DNA from 3 places in the Nocardia sp. X0981 genome. Region 3 is predicted to be linked to each of the others. Evidence: riboswitches for the same ligand, from Rfam matches in the RefSeq annotation. Region 3 holds a riboswitch; each other region holds the start of a gene.

Region 1 (4,702 bases), 1.6 Mb from region 3:
TGTTCAGCGCGTCGAAGATCCGGAAGATATCGATACCGGTTTCGGTGGCCTCGGCGACGAAGGCGCGCGTCACCCGTTCCGGGTAGGGGGTGTAGCCCACGGTGTTGCGGCCGCGCAGCAGCATCTGCAGACAGATGTTCGGAATCGCCTCGCGCAGCGCGGCGAGGCGCTCCCACGGGTCTTCGTAGAGGAACCGCAGGGCCACATCGTAGGTGGCGCCGCCCCACGCCTCGACCGACAACAGTTCCGGGGTGAGACGCGCGACGTGCCCGGCGACATCCAGCAACCCGTTGGTGCGTACCCGCGTCGCCAGCAACGACTGATGCGCATCGCGGAAGGTGGTATCGGTGACCCCCACCGCCTTCTGTTCCCGCAGTGCCCGCGCGAAACCCTCCGGCCCCAGCGCCAGCAGCTTCTGCCGCGAACCGTCCGGCGGCGGTACCGACAGGTCGATCGCCGGCAGTTTGTCGTGCGGGTACACCGCCGTCGGCCGGGCACCGTGCGGTTTGTTCACGGTGATATCGGCCAGATAGTTCAGGATCTTGGTGCCGCGGTCGGCGGACTCGCGGGTGGCCAGCAGACCCGGGCGTTCATCGATGAAGGAGGTGGTGATCCGGCCCGCCGTGAAATCCTCGTCCGCGAGTACCGCGAGCAGGAAGGGAATGTTCGTGGTGACACCGCGGATCCGGAACTCCATGAGCGCGCGCCGCGCCCGCGCCACCGCCACCGGGAAATCCCGGCCCCGGCAGGTGAGCTTGACCAGCATGGAATCGAAATAGGCCCCGATCTCGGCGCCGAGATTCGCGCCACCGTCCAGGCGGATACCGGCGCCGCCGGGGGTGCGGTAGGCCGTGATGCGGCCGGTATCGGGCCGGAAACCGTTGGCGGGGTCTTCGGTGGTGATCCGGCACTGCAGGGCGGCACCGCGAATGGTCACCGTGTCCTGAGCGAGCCCGAGATCGGCCAGGCTCTCCCCCGCGGCGATACGCAACTGCGATTGCACCAGGTCCACATCGGTGATCTCCTCGGTCACCGTATGCTCGACCTGGATCCGCGGATTCATCTCGATGAACACATGGTTCCCGCGCGCGTCCAGCAGGAATTCCACCGTACCGGCGCAGCTGTAACCGATCTCGCGGGCGAAGGCGACCGCGTCGGCGCAGATACGGTCGCGCAGCTCGGGGTCGAGATTCGGCGCGGGTGCCAGCTCGATCACCTTCTGGTGCCGCCGCTGCAGCGAACAGTCGCGCTCGAACAGATGCATCACATTGCCGTGGGTGTCGGCCAGGATCTGCACCTCGATATGGCGCGGGTCGACCACGGCCTGTTCCAGGAAGACGGTCGGATCACCGAAGGCCGATTCCGCCTCCCGCGAGGCTGCCTCGATCGCCTCCCGCAGCGCCGCGGGCTCGGCGACCCGCCGCATACCCCGGCCACCGCCACCGGCGACGGCTTTGACGAAAAGGGGGAATTCCATGGATTCGGCCGCCGTCAGCAGTTCCGCGATATCGGCCGAGGGTGCGCTGGAAGCCAGTACGGGCAGCCCGGCCGCCTTCGCCGCGGCGATCGCGCGGGCCTTGTTCCCGGCGAGTTCGAGAACCTCGGCCGACGGCCCGATGAAGGTGATCCCTTCCCGTGCGCAGGCCGCGGCCAGATCCGGGTTCTCCGACAGGAAGCCGTACCCCGGGTATATCGCATCCGCGCCGGCGGTCTTGGCGGCCTCGATGATCGCTTCGACGGAGAGATACGCACGAACCGGATGGCCCTGCTCACCGATCTCGTATGCCTCGTCCGCCTTCAGGCGGTGGACCGAATTCCGGTCCTCGTGCGGGAAGACGGCAACCGTCCCGATACCGAGCTCGTACGCCGCGCGGAAGGCTCGGATGGCAATTTCGCCGCGGTTGGCAACCAAGACTTTCGAGAACATTGACCCAAGGTACCCGGCCCCACACCCAGGTTCGACAGCGAAGTCCACTTCGCAGGAACTTCACAAAGCGGTTTCGCATCGCTGCGAACCAATGGTCACCGTGGCGTCACGGCTCACCGCCCGCGGGGGCGGGCTGTGCGGTACCGCCGTCCCGGCCAATATCCGGCTATCCTCCCTGCACCCGCGCCCGCGTGGCCGGCCGGAATCTCTACGCCGCCACTCCGAGTGCCCGAGCGAACCGGGTACCGGAATGGAACCGGGCTAGAGTGGGTCCCGCAGCTGGTTCGCCGGCCGGACGAATTGGAGCCCCGAACGTCCGCCCCGGCGTCGAAGCCCGCGACGCGCGGGTGAGAGGGAATCCGGTGGGAATCCGGAACTGTCCCGCAGCGGTGAGCGGGAACGACCGCCGTCATGAGCACTGGGCACACAACCCGGGAAGCGACGGCCAGTAGGTCGGCCGGATCGGCCGGTGCCCGCGAGTCCGAAGACCTGCCCGTTGTACCGGATACGCCGTATCCGGTGACCACCGCCTCGTGGACAGGGCGGCACGGTCCACCAGTGTCGACATCCGAGCCCGGCCGTGCGCCGGGCTCGTCCGGGGTCTCATCGGTGCCCGTGCACCCGCGTAAGGCGATGGTCGTCGAACTTCAGCACTGGAGAACACCATGACTTCTCTTTCGCGAACACCCTTCACCGCAACGGTTCTCGGGCTCCCCCGGGTGGGGCCGCGCCGCGAGCTCAAACGCGCCACCGAATCCTATTGGGCCGGGCGCAGCGATGCCGCGCAGCTGCGCGAAACCGGTCGTACGCTGCGCCGTGACCAGTACGCCGAACTGCGAGCCGCCGGCTTGGACTCGATACCGGTGGGCACCTTCTCCTATTACGACCAGATGCTCGATACGGCCGTGCTGCTGGGCGCGCTACCACCGCGGGTCGCCGATATCACCGATCCGCTGGACCGCTATTTCGCCGCCGCCCGCGGTACCGATTCGGTGGAGCCGCTGGAGATGACCAAGTGGTTCGATACCAACTACCACTATCTGGTTCCCGAAATCGGCCCCGAGACGACCTTCGCGCTGCATTCCGCGGAGTTGCTGGCGCAGGTCCGCGAGGCGATCGAGCTCGGCGTCGCGGCCCGGCCCGTCGTCATCGGGCCGATCACCTTCCTGAAACTGGCCAAGACGACCGGCGGCGCCGGAACGGACCGGGTGGACGAGCTGATCCCGCTGTACCGGGAGCTGCTGCGGGAATTCGACGCGGCGGGCGCGGAGTGGGCGCAATTCGACGAACCGGCGCTGGTCACCGACCTGACCGGCGACGAGCTGGCGGCCGTACGCCGTGTCTACACCGAGCTGACGACCGGCCGGGACCGGCCCGCGCTCCTGGTCGCCACCTATTTCGGGGATCCGGGTCCAGCGCTGGCCGCCCTGGCCGGAACCGATATCGAGGGCATAGCCATCGATCTGGTGTCCGGCACCGATATCGCCGCTCCGGCCGCGGTACCGGCGCTGGCGGACAAGCTCGTGGTCGCGGGTGTGGTGGACGGCCGCAATGTCTGGCGTACCGATCCGGACCGGGCGTTGTCCACGCTCGCCACCCTGCTCGGGTCGGCGCGGTCGGTGGCGGTGTCCACCTCGTGCTCCCTGCTCCACGTGCCGTACACACTGGCCGTGGAAACCCGGTTGGACGACACCCTGCGCTCCTGGCTCGCTTTCGGGGCGGAAAAGGTCGCCGAGGTCCGGTTACTGGCCACCGGACTGAACAAGGGAACCGAGGCGGTGGCGGCGGAGCTGGCCCGGGCACGGGACGCGGCGGCGAGCCGCCGGGCCGATCCTCGGATCAGCAACCCGCGGGTGCGGGCCCGGCTGGCGGCCCTGGGGCCGGATGCCCTCCGGCGCGGTCCCGCCGACGAGCGGCGGGCCCTGCAGCAGGACCGTCTCCAGTTGCCTCCGCTGCCGACCACCACGATCGGTTCCTATCCGCAGACCCCGGCGATCCGGGTGGCCCGCGCCGCGCTGCGCAAGGGCGAGATCGATCAGGCGGAATACGAGCGCCGCATGCGCGCGGAGATCAGCGCGGTCATCGCCCTGCAGGAAGAACTCGAACTGGATGTGCTGGTGCACGGCGAACCGGAACGCAACGATATGGTGCAGTACTTCGCCGAACAGCTCGACGGTTTCGCGGCCACCGATATGGGCTGGGTGCAGTCTTACGGCACCCGCTGTGTGCGGCCGCCGATTCTGTTCGGTGACGTCGCGCGCCGGGCGCCGATGACCGTGGACTGGGCGACTTTCGCCCAGTCGCTCACCGGTAAACCGGTGAAGGGCATGCTCACCGGGCCGGTCACCATCCTGGCCTGGTCCTTCGTCCGGGACGACCAGCCGCCGGCGGATTCGGCGCGCCAGATCGCGCTGGCCATCCGGGACGAAACCGTCGATCTGCAGAACGCGGGTATCCGCATCATCCAGGTCGACGAACCGGCGCTGCGCGAATTGCTCCCGCTGCGCACAGCGGATCAGCAGGCCTATCTGGACTGGGCGGTGCAGGCGTTCCGGCTGGCGACCTCCGGGGTCGCCGATTCGACCCAGATCCATACCCATCTGTGCTATTCGGAGTTCGGTGAGGTGATCGACGCGATCGCCGGCCTGGACGCGGACGTGACCTCGCTCGAGGCGGCTCGCTCGCGTATGGAGGTACTCGACGATCTGAACGCCGCCGGCTTCGCCGCCGGTGTGGGCCCCGGTGTCTACGATATCCACTCCCCCCGGGTGCCCG
Region 2 (4,702 bases), 180 kb from region 3:
GGAATCCGCGCGCGGCCGCAACCCGGCGATCAGCCCCAGGGCCAGCCCCAGCGTGTAGGCGACGAGCAGCGCTACCACCGCGATCCCGAGCAGCGCCCAGCCTCCGTGCAGAAGACGCGAGAGCACGTCGCGACCGACCACATCGGTGCCCAGCGGATGCCCCGGGCCCGGGGGCCGGAACGGAGCTCCGACCGAGGCCGTGGGCGAGTGCGGGGCCAGTAGCGGGCCGAGCGCGACCACCCCCAGAACGCCCGCGAGAATCACCGACCGCCACGCCCTTCTCACGACCGGCCCTCCCCCACCAGAGCCCTGGCGCGGGGGCTGACCAGCAGAGCGAGCATATCCGCGAGCAGATAGACCCCGATGCCGAACGCGGCCAGCAGCACCGCGGCGGACTGGACGAACGGGTAATCACGGGCCGAGATCGCGGTCAGCAATTCCTTCGACACCCCCGGATAGGAGAACAGGGTTTCCACGACGGCGATCCCGCCGATGAGACCGGCCACTGACCCCGCGAGGGGGTGGATGGAGGCGGATACCGCGTTGGGGGCAACGTGCCGCAGGAGCAAGCGGAGGCCGCCGACACCGTTCAGCCGGGCGGTCCGGATGTAGGCGGAGGCGACGACCTCGGTGGTCTGCGCCCGCACGATCCGGGCCGGATGCGGTGACAACCCCAGCAGCAGACAGACCACCGGTAGGACCAGTATCTCCGGCCGGTCCCAGACACTGGCGCCGGTGGGCACCAGCGATACCGCCGGTACCAGCCGCAGCGACAGCGCGACCACGGCCACCAGCAGCACACCGAGAACGAACGACGGTATCGATTCGACCGTCAGGGCCGCGACGCTGATCACCCGGTCGGTCCGGGAACCCGGCCGGGCACCGGCCAGCAGGCCCAGCCCGAGCGCCAGCGGAATCAGCAATACGATCGTCAACAGTGCCAGCGCGGCGCTGTTGGCCAGCCGATCGAGCAGAACGTCGGCCACCGGCCGGCCCGATATCAGTGACTCACCGAGATCACCGCGCAGGAAATCGGTCACCCATTCGGCGAACCGGATCGGCGCGGGCCGGTCCAGTCCCAATTCGGACCGCAGGGCGGCCAACTGCTCCGGTGACGGGTCGCCTGCCCCACTGCGGGACAGGATCACCACCGCCGCATCCGAATCCAGCAACTCGAACAATCCGAAGACGAGCACCGTCACGGTGCCCAGCACACCGACACCGGCCCCGGCCCGCCGCAGGAAATAACGCAGCACGGCGGCCTCAGCCCTGGGCCGCGAGCCAGGTGGTGGCGTAATTCGCCCAGTCGTCGGTCCCCGGGACACCGGGGCGCATTCCCCCGACGATATTGCGTGCGGCGTCGGGTCGTCTGGCGAAGCTGTGCAGGATGTAGCCGCCTTCGTTCCACAGTTCTTCCTGCAGTTCGAAGTACAGCTCGCGGCGCCGCTGCGGGTCCATGGCGGCGCGGGCCTGCGCGAACTTCGCGTCCCAGGCGGGCCGGCGCCAGCCGGTACCGTTGCTCGGGGACGAACTGGTGGCGGTCTGGCCGTAGAAGTAGTCGAGGCTGTAGTTCCACCAGCCGATATGGGTCAGTGGCCGTTTCCCGGTGACCTGGGAGAAATAGGTATCGGCCGGAGTGGATTCGAGCCGGACGGTGATTCCGGCCGCTTTGGCGTGCTCGGCGAACAGGGTCGCCGACTCCACCATCCCCGGCATGCCGTCGGCTGTCGGCAAGGTGACCTCGAGGTTCTCTTTACCGGCCGCGCGCAGTAGTTCGCGGGCGCGCTGCGGATCACAGGTCCGCTGGGGCAGGGTGTCGTTGTAGAAAGGGGCACCTTTCCCGTAGATATCGTTGCCGATCTCGCCGTACCCGTAGTAAACCGAATCGACCATCGCTTGCCGGTCCACAGCCAGCCGCATTGCCTGCCGGACTCGCACATCATCGAAGGGCGGCAGGTCGACACGCATTTGAAGAGCGCCCATCAGGCCTTCCGGAGGAACGATCACGGTTGCCGTGGGGTCGCTCTCCAGATTGCGGGCCTGCAGATAACTCAGCTCGTGCACCACATCGGCCTCGCCGGACAGGAACGCGTTCATCCGCGCCTCGGTCTCGGCGATCTGAATGATCTCGACCTCGTCCAGCGGCGCCGGTCCGTCCCAGTGGCGATCGTTGCGCCGCAGCAGCGTCCGGTCACCGGGCGACCATTTCGCCAGCGCGAACGGACCCGTCCCCACCGGCAGGGTGTGTTCGCCGAAGTCCGTGGTCCCCTCCTTGACGATGTAGCAGTACCAGCCCGCCAGTACGGAACCGAAGTCGGCGAGGGGCGTTTTCATCGCCACCAATACGTCCAGTTCACCATCGGCCCGGGTCCGGGGCATATCGACCATCGCGAGATCACCGGCGGAGGAGCGCGCCGGGTCCAGCATCCGTTCGAAGCTCCACAGCACGTCCCGCGAGGTGAGCGGACTGCCGTCACTGAACACCACGCCCGGCCGCAGCGAGATCCGCCAGACGCTCCCGTCGGCATTCGGTTCCAGCGACCGGGCGAGCCGATAGCGCAGGGTGAGGTCGTTGTTGTACGCGACGAGTTTGTCCCAGACGTTCTTCGATACCGCACCGCCGGCGGAACTGCCCGCCTCGTGCGGATCCAGCACATCGGCGGTCGCGGATCGGCCCGCGATCACCGACCGCAGCCGGCCGCCCGGTCGCGGCGGGCCTGCCGGGGGCCCGGACGGCCCGCCGCCGGTGCCGCAGCCGGTGAGGACCGGGACACCGGCCAATGCCGTGAGCCCGATCAGCCCCGCGGTCCCGGCCAGCAGCCGTCGACGGCCGAGACCGGACCGACCTGTTGTGGAGTTGTTCATAGCCATCCTCGTGGGTGTCACCCGTTACCGTGGGCGCAGGTGTCCTGGCTCCCGGATCGACGCATCCCCGCCGGCCTTCCGACCCGGGTAGGTCGTGGCCACGCATGGCGGATCGCTCCTCGGTGACAGTTGCGGGACAGCCCCGGATTCCCACCGGTGTTCCCTGCACCGGAACAAACGTTACCGGCAGACCGTCACGCCGGAGGCGAACCGGTCACCCGAACGGCACGGCCGTCTCACTCTTCGCTCGGCCCGCCGCAGCCGGATCGTGAATCGGCGGGCGGGCGTCTCGAACGAGCCCGCCGGACACGCCGAGGCCGGGCTTGATCTGGAGCGCACTTCAACTCCTAGCCTGTCGATATGCGATTCGCGTTCAAAACTGCACCGCAGGAAACAACCTGGGCCGATATGTTGACCGTCTGGCGCGCCGCGGACGATATCGATATCTACGAATCCGGATGGACCTTCGACCACTTCTATCCGATCTTCGCCGATTCCACCGGCCCGTGCCTGGAAGGCTGGACCACCCTGACCGCCCTGGCACAGGCCACCGAACGCTTACGGCTCGGCACGATGGTGACCGGGGTGCACTACCGGCATCCCGCGGTCCTGGCCAATATGGCCGCCACCCTCGACATCATCTCCGGTGGTCGCCTCGAACTCGGTATCGGCGCCGGCTGGAACGAGGAGGAATCCGGCGCCTACGGCATCGAGCTGGGGAGTATCACCGAACGCCTCGACCGGTTCGAGGAGGCCTGCCAGGTACTCATCGGGCTGTTGAGCCAGGAGACGACGGATTTCGACGGCAAGTTCTATCAACTGGCCGCCGCCCGCAACGAACCCAAGGGCCCACAGCGTCCGCACCCTCCGATCTGCATCGGCGGCAACGGTGAGAAACGCACCCTCCGCATCACCGCCCGCTACGCCCAGCACTGGAACTTCGTTTCCGGAACCACCGCGGAATTCGCCCGTAAGCGCGATGTGCTGGCGGCACACTGCGCCGATATCGGTCGCGACCCCACGGAGATCACGCTCTCGGCGCAGAAGCGGCTGGACCCGCGGCTCGGCTACGGCGAGGTCGTCGACTGGGCGGCCGCACTGGGCGCCGAAGGCCTGGAACTCGCGATCATCTATCTACCCACTCCGCACGATCCGGCCGTGCTGGAGCCGCTGGCCGAGGCCATCCGGGATTCCGGGCTCGCTTCGTGAGCCCGGCCCCTCGGGCCCGCGCCACCGCCTCAGCCGCGGCCGTGGCGCAGTTCGTAACCGGCGCGTTCCTCGGCTGCCCGGCGGAGCCGGTCGGCGGTGGCCAGCGCGGGATCGAGACCGTGCTTGACCAGTAGGTGGCGCCGGTACACATACATCAACGCGATCGTGAAGAAGGCCAGCGGAAGGTACAGTAATCCGGCCATCGAGAGGCCCACCCACAATGGTCCCGGCACCAGAAGGAACAGACAGAGAAGCGGAATCGGCGGGACGAGGAAGCGCAGCAGATACCGGCGCGCGGCCCCCGGGCCCGTCTGGTCGCGCAGGACCCATTGCCGCATGGACGGCGGCAGCGTCGCTCCGCAGATATAACTGACGCGCTGCCCGATCGTCGGGGTTCGTTCGGTCACCGGATCCTCCTGTTTGTACGAGCTCATACCACGGTGCACGGCGGTCGGCCGTCCGCACGGTTCACGGTTCGCCGTCCGTGCGGGCCGGCCCCGCGCGCCGGGCGGCGGTGTTCACCCGGATCAGGATCTCCCGCAACGCCTCGAGATCCGCGAGCCCCACGCCCAGGCGTTCGACGACGGCCGCGGGAATCCTTTCGGCCTGCTGCCGCAAGCGCCGGCCC
Region 3 (4,702 bases):
GACCAAGCGGTCGCCGATCACACGACCGCCCTGGTTGCCACGCACCCGCTACTGCGCGATGTCCTCACCACCGTCACCGCTCTCGGCGCGACCGTCACGCTGGCCGGGATGCTCGCCGTCGGGGCGCTCTGGCTACTGCTGCGTCGTCTCCCCCGGCTCGCCGGATATGTGGTGCTCACCGGCGTGGGCGGGCTCATCCTCAACCCGGTCGTCAAAGAGCTCGTCGCCCGACTACGACCGGTGGTGGAAACCCCCGTCTACCGGACGGACGGGTGGAGCTTCCCCAGCGGGCACGCCATGGGTTCACTGGTGTGCTACGGCATTGTGCTGCTGGTTTTCGCACCCGCGCTGCGCACCGGCACCCGACGTGTGGTGACGGGGTGCGCCGTCCTGCTCGTAGCGGCTGTCGGGCTCAGCCGGATAGCACTGGGCGTGCACTACCTCACCGACGTCCTCGCCGGCTGGTTGCTCGGATCGTTGTGGCTCACCGCGGTCACCGTCGCCTTCCACCGCTGGCGTGGCGACGCCGGCCGCACCGGCACCGGCCCGCTGCCGGGTGAGGTGGCGCCGGACGAAAAGGACGATTTACGGCCGGTTCCGATGCGGCACACGCCCACGATGCCCCACCCGTGGCGCGGCCTCGGTGAACTCGCGGTGGCGTGGGCGCTGCTCGCCGGACTGCTCACCGGCATCGGCACGCTGGTACGCGACCTCGCACCCGGGAACCCGGTCGCCCGGTGGGATCACGGCGTCGTGGCGGCACTGGCCGAGCACCGGGACCCCACGCTCGCCGCTGCCCTCGACGTGTTCGGCGAACTCGGCAACACTCTCGCCGTCATCACCGCCGCCCTGATCATCGCCGCGCTCGCGGTGGCGGTACTCCGGAACCGGCGGCCGGTGGTGTTCCTCGGTATCGCGCTGCTGGGAGAGATCACGCTGTTCCTCACCGTCGCCGCGATCGTCGACCGCGACCGCCCCCGGGTCCCCCCTCTCGACCCCGGCCTCCCCCCGACCGCGAGTTTCCCTTCCGGCCACCTCGCCGCCGCGCTGACCCTCTACACCGGCACCGCCGCACTCCTGTGGTTCACCACGCACCGCCGGCGGTACCGGATCCTCGCCGCCGCGCTGCTCCTGATCCCCCTCCTGGTAGCGGCGCAGCGGCTCTACACCGGGGCGCATCACCCCACCGACCTGCTCGGCTCGCTCCTACTGGCCTCCACATGGACCACGGTCGCCTGGTGGGTCGTCCGGCCCGTGCCGATCGCTCCGGGGCATCGCTAGAGTAGCCAGGCGTGGAGCCACCGACGGCGAAGGAATTCTCCGCATACGGGCTGTCGCACTGGATCGTGCTCGCCGTGTTCGCGACGGGGGCGGTGATGGTGGTCCTGATCGGACGAAGACAGCGTGACACTCGCACCGTACGCCACTTCGGCCGGGCGTTCGGTGCGGTGACCCTGGTGCTGTACGCGGTGATCTACCTCGCCACAGCATTCCCGCCGACGGTCGAGCGCTCGATCCCACTGCGCTTGACCGATCTCGCGACTCTGGTCGCCGGCTACGCGCTGTGGTCACACCGGCGCTGGGCATACGCGCTGACCTACTACTGGTGCCTCACCCTCAGCACGCAGGCGCTCCTGTCCCCGGCGTTGGAGAGCCCGGACTTCCCGCACTACGAATTCCTGGCCTTCTGGGCGATCCATCTGCTCGTGGTCTGGGCGGCGATCTATCTGACCTGGGGTGTGGGAATGCGCCCGGACTGGCGTAGCTACCGGTTCGCGGTGGCGGCGACGATCGCGTGGGTGACGGTCACTTTCGCCGTCAATTCATTCGCCGGCACCAACTACGGTTTCGTCAACCGGAAACCCGCGACCCCGTCGCTGCTCGACGTCCTCGGACCATGGCCCTGGTACCTGGGCACCGTGGCTGTCCTGTTGCTCATCGTATGGGCGGTGATGACCTGGCCTTGGGTCCGAGCCGGTTCCTCCTCGGACAACCGCCGGTAGGAGATACCGCCGCGCACTCCGGCGCCGAGGCGTCCACCGGATCGCGATCGGTTCGCTCCCGACCGACGATCCATGCCGCGATCCGGACGCGGCGATCGCCCCTTCCCGGAGAGCGTACGCCACAGCGGCATCCGAACCCATCGCGCGGCCGCGGCGGAGAGCGGCCACGAACCGGCGTTCACCGAGCGCGGCCCGGGAACTGTCGCCACATTCGTCGTGGAAACGCGACGTATTCGGGAACACCGTCGTCACACTGCCGCCGGCCGGCCACAGGCCCGTCGCCGCCCCCATCAGGGCCACCGCGCATCCGGCGAGCCCGCGACGGCAACACCTCGCGAACCACCGGAATGCTACTGTGACCGTGCGCTGGTTGCCGCCCGTCTCCGGACAGGCGGCTCGTAAGAGGGAATCCGGTGGGAATCCGGAGCTGCCCCGCAGCGGTATGTGGAAACGACCGCGGTCATCAGCACTGGGCCCACGGCCCGGGAAGCGACCGCCAGTAGGCGAGACCGGAGATTCCGGTGTCCTGTCCACGAGCCCGAAGACCTGCCCGCGCGGCCGCGCCGACGGCGCGGCCTCTGTCGACTCCGAGGGAACGGTTGACGAGATATGGGTCGTGTGGTGCTCATCTGTCCGGTGGACATTCGATATGGGACGGTGCGGGTAGAGCTGTACCGATGAGAACCGTCGAGAGGCGCCGGCTGCCCGTCGCCGTACCGGTCCTCGGCTCGATCACGGCGCTGGTGGTGGTCTGTGTGCTCGCTCTGGCGCTGGGTGCGGCCCCCATCCCCTGGCGGAACACGGTCTGGTTCCTGTGGGCCGAGCTCACCGGCGCGACGGTGGTCACCGCCGATATCGCCGACTACCGGATCGTCGTCGACTCGCGGTTGCCTCGCGTACTGCTGGCGGCCCTGGTCGGAGCCGGTCTCGCCGGAGTGGGACTGCTGGTTCAGGCCATGGTTCGTAACGCACTCGCCGACCCTTACGTCCTCGGGATCTCCTCGGGTGCCTCGGTGGGCGCCACCGCGGTCGTACTGTTCGGGGTCTTCGGCACGCTCGGTGTCTACGCGCTGTCGACCGCGGCCTTCGCCGGGGCGCTGGGCGCCACGGTGCTCGTCTATCTGATGGCACGTTCGGCCTCCGGGCTGGTACCGCTACGGCTGGTACTCACCGGCACCGCCATCGGTTACGGCTTCTCCGCGACGACCACGGTGCTGGTGTTCACGGCCCCGCACGGAGACGCCGCCCGTTCCGTGATGTTCTGGCTGCTCGGGAGTCTGGCGGGAGCGAGCTGGCAGATGGTGCCCCTGGTCGCCGCGGTGGCCGCGCTCGGGCTGACGGTGCTCGCCGTATCCGCGCGGCACCTCGACGCACTGTCGATGGGGGACGAGGCCGGTGCCGCGCTCGGTCTGAACGCCGCCCGGTTCCGGATCGTGCTGTTCGTGGTCTCCGCCGCCATGACGGGCTGTTTCGTCGCGGTCTGCGGGGCGATCGGTTTCGTCGGCCTGGTGGTACCGCATATCGCCAGAATGCTGGTGGGGGCCGGTCACCGGCGACTCGTTCTCGTCGCACCGCTGCTGGGTGCGGTGTTCCTGGTGACCGCGGATCTGGTCTCGCGGACGCTCGTACCGCCGCAGGAGCTTCCCCTGGGCGCGATCACCGCCGCGGTGGGGGTGCCTGTTTTCGTGCTGTTGATGCGCCGCCGTGGTGCGCTGGTGGAGTACGGCTGATGCGGGTCGACTACGAGAACGTCACGGTCGAGTTCGACGGGACGGCGGTTGTCGAGTCGGTGACCCTGGCCGCCGAACCGGGCCGGTTCATCGGCATCGTGGGACCGAACGGCAGCGGGAAGTCCACCCTGCTGCGCTGTCTCTACCGGGCATTGGCACCGACAACCGGCCGGGTCCTGGTCGACGGTACGGATATCGCGGCGATCAGCATGCGGGAGAACGCCCGTCGGGTGGCCGCGCTCACCCAGGATACGAGCACACCTTTCGATTACACCGCCGCCGAGGTGGTCGCCACCGGACGCCTGCCGCATACCGCGCTGCTGCGCGGCACACGCCGGCGCGATCGGGAGATCTGCGCCGCGGCGATGGCGACGGCCGATATCGGTCATCTCGCCACACGCGGCTTCCTGTCGCTGTCGGGCGGTGAACGCCAGCGGGTCCTGATCGCGCGGGCGCTGGCCCAGCAACCGCGGGTACTCGTCCTGGACGAACCGACCAATCATCTCGATGTCCACCACCAGTACAGCGTTCTCGCCGCGGCGCGAGATCTGGGCATCACCGTGGTCGCGGCGCTGCACGACCTCAATCTGGCCGCCCAGCACTGCGACCGGATCTTCGTCCTGCACGCGGGCCGGCTGGTGTGTTCGGGCAGCCCGCACGAGGTGATCACCGCGGAGGTGATCGCCCGCTGGTTCTCGATCGGCGGCCATATCGTCGAGCACCCGCGGCTGGGTGTCCCGCAGATCATTTTCGACCAGAAGGAACGCTGATGCGATCTTTTCCGCTGCTACCGGTACTCGCTGTCGCGTGTGTGCTCGGCACGACAGCGTGCGGTGCCGAGGTACAGCAGGCCCCGGCGAACGCGGCCGGTGCGTCGGTGACGGTCACCAACTGCGATGCTCCGCTCACCGTCGACGGTGTGCCCGAGCGAGTGGTCACCAACGACACCGGGATCACCGAGATGATGTT

Evidence for each region. A riboswitch is a leader RNA that binds a small molecule or an ion and turns the genes downstream of it on or off. The one in region 3 is predicted to bind cobalamin.
Region 1: another riboswitch for cobalamin. It lies ahead of metE (5-methyltetrahydropteroyltriglutamate--homocysteine S-methyltransferase); the one in region 3 lies ahead of ACYR7D_RS19395 (FecCD family ABC transporter permease).
Region 2: another riboswitch for cobalamin. It lies ahead of ACYR7D_RS20270 (ABC transporter substrate-binding protein); the one in region 3 lies ahead of ACYR7D_RS19395 (FecCD family ABC transporter permease).

What each region holds. Positions count from the first base shown of each region.
Region 1 is NZ_OZ372435.1:6,038,836-6,043,537, forward strand. Features, by position in the region: gene ACYR7D_RS26800 (pyruvate carboxylase) at 1-1,927, opposite strand, end outside; cobalamin riboswitch at 2,280-2,418, shown strand; gene metE (5-methyltetrahydropteroyltriglutamate--homocysteine S-methyltransferase) at 2,593-4,702, shown strand, end outside.
Region 2 is NZ_OZ372435.1:4,604,450-4,609,151, reverse strand. Features, by position in the region: gene ACYR7D_RS20280 (ABC transporter ATP-binding protein/permease) at 1-285, opposite strand, end outside; gene ACYR7D_RS20275 (ABC transporter permease) at 282-1,256, opposite strand; gene ACYR7D_RS20270 (ABC transporter substrate-binding protein) at 1,264-2,865, opposite strand; cobalamin riboswitch at 2,901-3,057, opposite strand; gene ACYR7D_RS20265 (LLM class F420-dependent oxidoreductase) at 3,226-4,074, shown strand; gene ACYR7D_RS20260 (DUF5313 family protein) at 4,104-4,508, opposite strand; gene ACYR7D_RS20255 (MarR family winged helix-turn-helix transcriptional regulator) at 4,543-4,702, opposite strand, start outside.
Region 3 is NZ_OZ372435.1:4,424,639-4,429,340, reverse strand. Features, by position in the region: gene ACYR7D_RS19405 (phosphatase PAP2 family protein) at 1-1,281, shown strand, start outside; gene ACYR7D_RS19400 (YwaF family protein) at 1,293-2,003, shown strand; cobalamin riboswitch at 2,354-2,571, shown strand; gene ACYR7D_RS19395 (FecCD family ABC transporter permease) at 2,681-3,733, shown strand; gene ACYR7D_RS19390 (ABC transporter ATP-binding protein) at 3,733-4,503, shown strand; gene ACYR7D_RS19385 (ABC transporter substrate-binding protein) at 4,503-4,702, shown strand, end outside.